DNA from 2 places in the Metabacillus sp. Hm71 genome. Region 2 is predicted to be linked to the other one. Evidence: a T-box and tRNA genes for the amino acid it is inferred to sense, from the RefSeq annotation. Region 2 holds a T-box; the other holds one or more tRNA genes.
The links. A T-box is a leader RNA that pairs with one kind of tRNA and senses whether it is charged. The one in region 2 lies ahead of glyQ (glycine--tRNA ligase subunit alpha), so its partner is inferred to be a tRNA-Gly.
Positions count from the first base shown of each region.

Region 1: it encodes a tRNA-Gly, which carries the amino acid that the T-box ahead of glyQ (glycine--tRNA ligase subunit alpha) is inferred to sense. The anticodon was not compared.

Region 1 is NZ_CM200278.1:797,307-801,740, forward strand. It holds gene ACSVDH_RS04035 (response regulator transcription factor) at 1-709, shown strand, start outside; gene manA (mannose-6-phosphate isomerase, class I) at 756-1,703, opposite strand; tRNA gene ACSVDH_RS04045 (tRNA-Gly) at 1,966-2,039, shown strand; gene ACSVDH_RS04050 (B3/B4 domain-containing protein) at 2,468-3,133, opposite strand; gene queG (tRNA epoxyqueuosine(34) reductase QueG) at 3,228-4,364, shown strand; gene mscL (large conductance mechanosensitive channel protein MscL) at 4,392-4,434, opposite strand, start outside.
Region 2 is NZ_CM200278.1:4,036,585-4,041,018, forward strand. It holds gene glyS (glycine--tRNA ligase subunit beta) at 1-1,154, opposite strand, end outside; gene glyQ (glycine--tRNA ligase subunit alpha) at 1,147-2,037, opposite strand; T-box leader at 2,141-2,323, opposite strand; gene recO (DNA repair protein RecO) at 2,379-3,131, opposite strand; gene ACSVDH_RS20025 (YqzL family protein) at 3,165-3,308, opposite strand; gene era (GTPase Era) at 3,501-4,412, opposite strand; gene ACSVDH_RS20035 (cytidine deaminase) at 4,405-4,434, opposite strand, start outside.

The sequences.
Region 1 (4,434 bases), 2.9 Mb from region 2:
AGCTGCGAAAAAGAGAATTGTTTCTTATGAAGAGATTCGCTCAAGCTCATTGCTTCATCTATTAGATTATACGCAGGAAATCATGTGGGCCTTACAAAGCGGAAGTATTGAGCAAATGGATCAGGTGCTGAACAAAATCTTTACAACCCTTCAAACCGCCCATATTATCTCCCTTGAGCAAATACAAGCGTGGGAAAATCAATTTGATTTATTAAGAAAGAATTGGTTAAAGGAATATCAAATTAACGAGGACATTTCCTTCTATCATAGCAAGGACTATTGGGAAGAGGACGGCTCCTTTTCGTTTGAGAAGTTTAAGGATGAGAAGCGAAAGGAATTTCATGAACTTATTCATTTTTTATTTCGTGTTAAATACCAAAAAGAAAAAAACAGCATTCAAGAAATCGAAGCGTATATCAGAAACAATTATGAGCGTGATATCACCTTACAAGAAATCGCCGATCGCTTTTATTTAAGCCGCGAATATATTTCAAGAAGGTTTAAATCCGAATACAATGAAACAATCACAAACTATCTCACAACCATCCGAATTGAAAAGGCCAAGGAGCTCCTGGAAAATCCGCATTTGAAAATATATGAAATTTCCTTTAAAGTCGGCTACCAAAACGAAAAATATTTCAGTAAAGTATTTAAAAAAATTGTCGGACTGACGCCGAATGAATATAGGGTATCGGTTATGTCGAAATAATAAAAGGGAAAGTTCCCCAATAACAAGGGGGACTTTCCCAAATTTTTTATAGATAAGAAGCGATAAAATCAGCATTCCCTTTTAGGCTGAATTCACCAAAGCCATTAGGTAATAGGAAATGATCGCCTTTTTTATAGGAATAGGTTGATCCTTGGTGCGTTAATTCACCTTCGCCTTCAATGACACTAACTAATGTAAATGGTTTGTCCTGAGTTAGTGAAACTGTACCGGATAGGCTCAATTTTTGAACGGTAAAATAAGGACATTCTACATATGTTGTGATGGCTGCATCATCAATTTGTTCGGTTTTTGGTGATACTTCAGTATGTGAGGATGGTGTTTCTGTTACCTCAATGCTTTTCTCAATATGAAGCTCGCGCAGGTTTCCTTCTGCATCTTTACGGTTAAAGTCAAAAACACGATAGGTTGTGTCAGAGTTTTGCTGTGTTTCTAAGATGATCGTACCAGCTCCAATTGCATGGATTGTTCCGCTTGGTACGAAGAAGAAATCGCCCGGCTTGATTTTTACTCTACGTAATAGCTGATCCCATTCTCCTTTTTCAATCATGTTGACTAACTCTTCCTTCGTTTGTGCATGATGACCGTAAATGATTTCCGCGCCTTCTTTGCAATCAATTATGTACCAGCATTCTGTTTTTCCTAGTTCACCATTTTCATGGACCTTAGCATATTCGTCATTGGGATGCACTTGGACAGATAAATCCTGGTTGGCGTCAAGGATTTTCGTTAATAGCGGGAAGCGGTCTCCCTCAATATTTCCGAATAATTCACGATGTTTTTCCCAGAGTTCGCCTAAGGAAACTCCTGCATATTGTCCGTTTTTTACCACGCTTTGTCCGTTTGGATGTGCGGAGAAAGCCCAGCATTCACCAGTAGTATCTGAAGGGATATTATAATGAAAGGAAGTTAATTGTGTTCCACCCCAAATGCGATCTTTAAATATTGGATTAAAAAAAAGTGGTTCTCTGCTCAATATTATAGGCCTCCTTAGAAATTTTACCTTTCTATTTTAAGCTAAAAAGCTTGGAAAAGCATACCTTTTTAAACGAAATAAGACTTTCGCCCTTTACCCCGACAGTTTGAAAAAGAAAATTCAAAATACCCCTTGATAATTTTGTGAACAGATTATATACTAATTAAGTAACTTTTCCGACTGTCATCGACATGCTTCGACAATTTTATCAAAAAGATTGTTGAATTATCTTTCTTTTTTTGTTATAATAGATCATGTTCTTGCGGGTGTAGTTTAGTGGTAAAACCTCAGCCTTCCAAGCTGATGATGAGGGTTCGATTCCCTTCACCCGCTCCATACATAATAATCGTGTGCAACGCAGTGTTTCGTTTCTCAGATAAACGAGGCATTGCGTTTTTTAATTTAGAAAAGCGGAAGAAGTCAACATCGAATCGCTATCGCTCTTCGTGTTTCCTTTACCGCACCTTAACGGGCAGTAAGAGTGTATGCCTTAGAAAAATATTGATTAAAACTGCCCGTAAAGGTCCGATAAGTCTCGCTAACCATCAGTAGGAAAAACACTACTGATGGTAGTCTCGCTTTATCTCATACGGAGTGCTCTTTTTTCTACGTCGCTGAGCAAGGCGCTTCATGCGAGGAGGGGGAAGTTCATTAGTCGCTAGAGCTGGCAGTTAAAAACGCGACGTCCTGTCGCACTAACTGCACTTGCACGTCCTGTGCTTCGGAGCTAGACACAAACTCCTAAATACTTTTTACTATGCATTCTACCCAAGAACCTCATAAACCGCTTCGCCGCCATGTATTTGCGTGAACATGCTTGACAATGCTTGTAATAGCTGGTTAGCCTCGTCTTTTTGAAGAGATGGCTGGAAATAAATGAGATGAAGCGCATTACGTGTGTTTTCGGTCACAGCGGATCGTTTTGAATCAACATATGGACTTCCAAACGGTCCTTGCTGGTCAGCAGATAAGAGTTTCTTTGCTAAGGAAACCTCGCGTTCATTAATCGCTATATATGAATCCTGTTCAGTTCCAATTTTAATCAGGATAGTTCCATCAAGCTGATCGGCATCATAAATGCCTAATGGGATTTGATATTGCAGAGAAAGAAAATTATTCAGATCCACTGCTGAGTTGACATTATGTAAAAATTGTTGTTTCTGTACACGGCGATATAATGCTTCATTAGATGGTCGGTAGCGATTTGGATCTGTGCCAACAGATTTAAACAATTTTCTCCATTCGTTTATTGCCGGAATGTCAGTGACTTTTTTATCTGCATAATCAAAATAAAGGGATTCTTGAAATAATCGCAATCTGCCTTTTAGCATTTGCGGAGAGTCAGAGACTTGAATATCGTGATAACGGACAATGCCAATTTTAAAATCAGGTATTACTTGCTTTACTTCATCACTAATTTGAATTTCCATTATTTTAACCTCCACATGGTACTGTAGTTATTTTACCATAATGAGAGGAAGGAATCGTCTGATCCGCATCAACTAAAAGAAAGGAGGGAAAGGAATGAATATAGAGCAATTTAAACAAGAAGTGATTGCTTATAGTAAAGAAATCGGCATTGATAAAATTGGGTTTACAAGTGCCAATATGTTTGAGGAGCTGAAGCAGCGGCTTATCACACAGCAGGAGTTGGGCTATCAATCAGGCTTTGAGGAGCCGGACATTGAGAAACGAGTCACACCTGTTAAGCTGCTGCCAAAAGCAAGTTCGATTATTTCCATTGCTCTTGCATATCCTTCTAAAATGAAAAATGCTCCTAAAAGCACGAGAGAGGATCGGCGCGGAATTTTTTGCCGTGCTTCATGGGGGCAGGATTATCACACGATTTTACGGGATCGGTTAAGTAAACTGGAAAGCTTTTTGAAGGAAAAAGTGCCGGATATCCAGGTGAAATCAATGGTTGATACTGGTGAGCTTTCAGATCGGGCTGTTGCAGAACGGGCGGGAATCGGCTGGAGCGGGAAGAACTGCTCGATTATCACGCCCGAATTTGGTTCCTATGTTTATTTAGGAGAAATGATTACGAATTTTCCTTTCCCTCCTGATACACCGATGGAGGATCAATGTGGCAGCTGTAGAAAATGCCTTGATGTTTGTCCGACTGGCGCTCTTGTTCAAGGCGGCCAGCTTGATTCTACAAAATGCATCGCATTTTTAACGCAAACGAAAGGGTTTTTAGCTGATGAATATCGCACGAAAATTGGGAATCGGATATATGGCTGTGATACTTGCCAAACCGTCTGCCCTGTGAATAAAGGGAAGGATTTTCATTTTCACGAGGAAATGGAACCGGATCCGGAAATCGCCAAGCCAAAATTAAAACCGCTGCTTACGATGAGCAACAGGGAATTTAAAGAAAAATTCGGCCATATCTCTGGTGCATGGCGCGGGAAAAAACCGCTGCAACGCAATGCGATCCTTGCACTTGCTCATTTTAAAGACACAACGGCACTTCCGGAACTCATCAAATTAATGCATGAAGATCCAAGACCAGTCATTCGCGGAACGGCAGCATGGGCTATTGGAAAAATAGGCGGAAATGATGTTGCTGAAGAATTGCATCAAGCTTATGAAAAAGAGATGGATGAAGATGTAAAAAAAGAAATCAAGAAAGGCTTAGCCTTTGTTGAAGAAAAATAAAAAGGTGGCAAAGACGCCACCTTTTATTTATTTCTTTTCTTCTTTTAAAAGATCTCTAATTTCAGTTAAA
Region 2 (4,434 bases):
TCCTGTTTTTCTTCACTGCCGACTCCTAGTTTTTCTGCTAGTAAGCCTGAAAGCATCACAATACGGTTAACCTTTTCTCCTAACGTTCCCAACTCTTCATGAAAAACAATTTTATTTAGTTTCTGAACCGCATCTTCAATTTTCAGCTTTTGGTCTTCTTTATAGAAGAAGTTTGCATCAGAAAGTCTTGCCCGGAGTACTTTTTCATTTCCCCTCGCCACATTTTCAAGGTGATGATGATCACCATTACGAACTGTAACAAAAAACGGTTGAAGTTGGCCGCTTTGATTTCTTACTGGGAAGTAGCGTTGATGCTCCTTCATCGTTGTAACTAAAACTTCATCAGGCAAAGCCAAATATTCCTTTTCAAAATTTCCGAATAATACAGTTGGGTATTCAACTAAATTATTGACCTCTTCAAGCAAGTCTTCATCTACAGGAATGACCCAATCCTGTGCTTTCTCAAGATCAGTTAATTGATTGACAATCGCTTCTTTCCTTTTTACAGGATCAGCGATGACAAATTGCTCTAATAAAGCCGCTTCATATAATGACGGTGCAGCAATTTCAACCTTAGCACCTAAAAAACGGTGTCCATAGCTAAAGGAATTTGTGTGTACACCTGCGATTTCAAATGGGATGACATCCTTGCCAAATAAAGCCACAAGCCATTTGATCGGCCTAATATACCGCATTTCCTGACTTCCCCAGCGCATATTTTTAGGAAATGTTAAGCCTGTGATGATTTGACGCATTTCCGTCAATAGCTCTTTCGTCTCTTTTCCCGCGATAAATTTCTGCACATGGGCGTACTCGACACCTTTAATCTCTTTAAAATAAATATCGTCTACAGAAGCACCTTGACCTTTTGTAAAGCCGATTGCCGCTTTGGACCAATTGCCGTTTTCATCAAGCGCGATTTTTTTCGCCGGACCTTTTGCTTCCTCTTCAATATCTGGCTGTTTATCTGCAACATCCTTAACTAATACGGCTAATCTTCTAGGAGTTGAATAGGCTTTTACCGTTCCAAAAGAAAGCTTCTGATCCTTTAACCAATTTGTTACCTTTTCACTGAACTGATTCATTGCATCTGTTACATAATGTGCCGGAACTTCCTCTAAGCCAATTTCAATTAATAGATCCTGCTTACTCATCCTTTGCTCCTCCTTCCTTATTTAACATTGGGAAACCAAGTTTTTCCCTTTCTTCATAAAAGGTTTTTGCTACTTTACGTGCTAAATTACGGACCCGGCCGATATAACCTGTTCGTTCTGTGACAGAAATAGCCCCTTTTGCATCAAGCAGGTTAAACGTATGGGAGCATTTTAAAACATAATCATATGCTGGGTGGACAAGCCCTTCGTCCATTTGACGATTTGCTTCTTTTTCATAGGTTGAGAACAATTGAAATAACATGTCAGTGTCAGATGTTTCAAATGTATATTTTGAATGCTCATATTCAGGCATTAAGAAAATATCCCGAATCGTAAAGCCGTCTGTCCACTCTAAATCAAAAACATTTTCTTTATCTTGGATATATGATGCCAATCTCTCAATTCCATACGTAATTTCAGCAGATACTGGTTTACATTCTAAACCGCCGACTTGTTGAAAATATGTAAATTGTGTGATTTCCATTCCATCAAGCCACACTTCCCAGCCCAAACCGGCACAGCCTAGTGAAGGATTTTCCCAGTTATCCTCAACAAAGCGAATATCATGCTCTAACGGGTCAATTCCAAGAGCACGTAATGAATCCAAATATAATTCCTGAATATTATCCGGGGATGGCTTCATGATCACTTGGAACTGATGATGCTGATAAAGTCTGTTCGGATTTTCCCCATATCTTCCATCAGCAGGTCTTCTTGATGGTTCCACATATGCGACCTTCCATGGCTCTGGTCCAATACTTCTTAAAAATGTATATGGACTCATTGTTCCCGCACCTTTTTCAGTATCATAGGCTTGCATCAGCACACAGCCTTGATCAGACCAATGCTTTTGCAGCGTTAAAATCATGTCTTGAATATTCATTGATTCCTTACACCTCCATAATAAATAAAAGCATAATGCTTTTGTCATTCTTTTATGATGACAAAAAAACAAAAAGCCCTCATCCTTATGCCACCATTCATGACATAGGGACGAGAGCATACCCGCGGTTCCACCCTAATTGCTTATCATTTTAAAAAAGATAATAAGCCACTTAAAAATACTGCTCCGGAATGCCTTTCGTTACGAACCAATCCTTAGCTTTCACCGTCCTAAGGTCGCTTTCATTGGGTTATTCGTAAGTACTCTTTTCCTTCAACGCAAAATGTTAAATTATACTTGCATATTAATCGAAAAATGATCGGATGTCAACAGCGCACATACTATAGTTTTCCTTTTAAGGAATCTACTTGATCTAAAAATCGTTTAGACTTCAGTATCAGACCTGAATATTCTTGATAATAGGCTTGGATCACCGATTTTAATTCACTTTTCGTTTCAGGCTTTACTGAAATATTCCCTAGTCGACTTAAATCAAAATAATAAAACAGCCGTAATAATTTTACCGTTATTCGAGATATTTGTAACCTGTAAGGATCATGCTCAAAGCATCTATGGCAGATAAATCCGCCTTCTCGGATTGAAAAATGAAAAGTGCCATCCTTACTTTCACATAAAACACAACCGTCAAGCAGGGGGTGAAGACCTAAAACGGTCAACATTTTCATTTCAAAAATATTAACCAAGATATCCGGGTCGACTCCGTCATCTAAATATTCAAAAGTCTGTTTTAACAGTTCAAATAAGTAGGGATTACGCTCATGATTTTCTGTGCTTTTATCCAGTAATTCAGCTATGTAAGAAGCATATGCGGTTAGGAAAATATCCTCGCGAATTCCCCTTAAAGAACGAATCGTCTCCCCTTGCTGAAGACTGCCTAAACCACTTGTTTTTTGAAATAAAAATGTTCCATACGTAAAAAGTTGGGTAATGGACGTAAGGCGACTATTTGTTTTTTTCGCGCCCCTTGCCATTACCCCAACTTTTCCAGCTTCACGGGTATATATGGTAATGATTTTGTTTGTTTCACCGTAATCCGTTGTTCGAATTACAATTCCTTCACATTTTTGAAGCAAATTTCCCTCACCTTCCAAAGGTTTAGGCAAGATTTAGGAAATTGGAAAATCCATTTCAGCTAGTTCATCATCTTGAGAATCGGGTCCGTCATCATTCTCCTTTTCTAATTCTTTAAAAAGAAGATACGTATCAATGCTACCTGTTTGCGAAAAGACCTTCCAGGTAAAATCCAACATAAAAACCCCACCTTTCAGTTGTTAACACTAGCAAGCAATTTATATCCAATTTCTTTATAGTTATCTTGACCTTCTTTAGTCCGATTCATGTTAAACAATTTTTGCTAATACATTTTATGAATAGGAAAAGTATTTGTTTAGTAGATCGTTATGAAGCACATTTAATTGGCTGATCAGAGCAAAGGAAATGGATTAATATTCATCTTCCCTAAATCCATAATCTCTTAACTGTGAAGCTTTATTTCGCCAATCCTTCTGAACCTTCACCCATAACTCTAAAAAGACCTTAGACCCTAGCAATGCCTCAATATCAGCACGAGCCCTTTTACCAATCTCTTTGAGCATGCTTCCTTTTTTTCCTATAATAATCCCTTTTTGAGAGTCACGCTCTACAATGATTGTAGCTCCTACAAAAATAGCTTGATTATTTTCGCGTCTTTCAAGTGTGTCCATGACAACTGCAACTGAGTGTGGGATTTCCTCCCTCGTTAAGTGAAGAACTTTTTCACGAACCAACTCCGTAATGATAAAGCGCTCGGGATGATCTGTTACTTGATCCTCAGGATAGTATTGAGGACCTTCCGGTAAGATTTCCTCAATTTGCTTCAAGAGCCTTTCTACATTATTCCCTTGCAAAGCAGAGATCGGGACAATTTCTCTAAAAGGATATAGATTTTTATATTGCTCGATTAAAGGTAAAATCTCATCTGGATGAATTTGATCAATCTTGTTAATGATCAAAAAAACAGGTGTATTAGTCTGTTTTAATCGTTCAATGATAAACTCATCCCCTCGACCATAGCCTTCTTCGGCGTTAATCATAAAAAGAATGAGATCCACTTCTTTTAAGGTGTTATGAGCTACCTTCATCATAAAATCTCCGAGCTTATGCTTTGGCTTGTGAATACCCGGTGTATCGATAAAAATCGTTTGTGAACTGTTTGTTGTATAAACACCTTGGATTTTGTTTCTAGTTGTTTGCGGTTTATCACTCATAATCGCAATTTTTTGACCGATTACCCGATTAATAAACGTTGACTTTCCGACATTTGGCCTTCCAATAATTGAAACAAATCCTGATTTATATCCTTGACTATTACTCATGTAAATCCTCCGCTGAAAATGC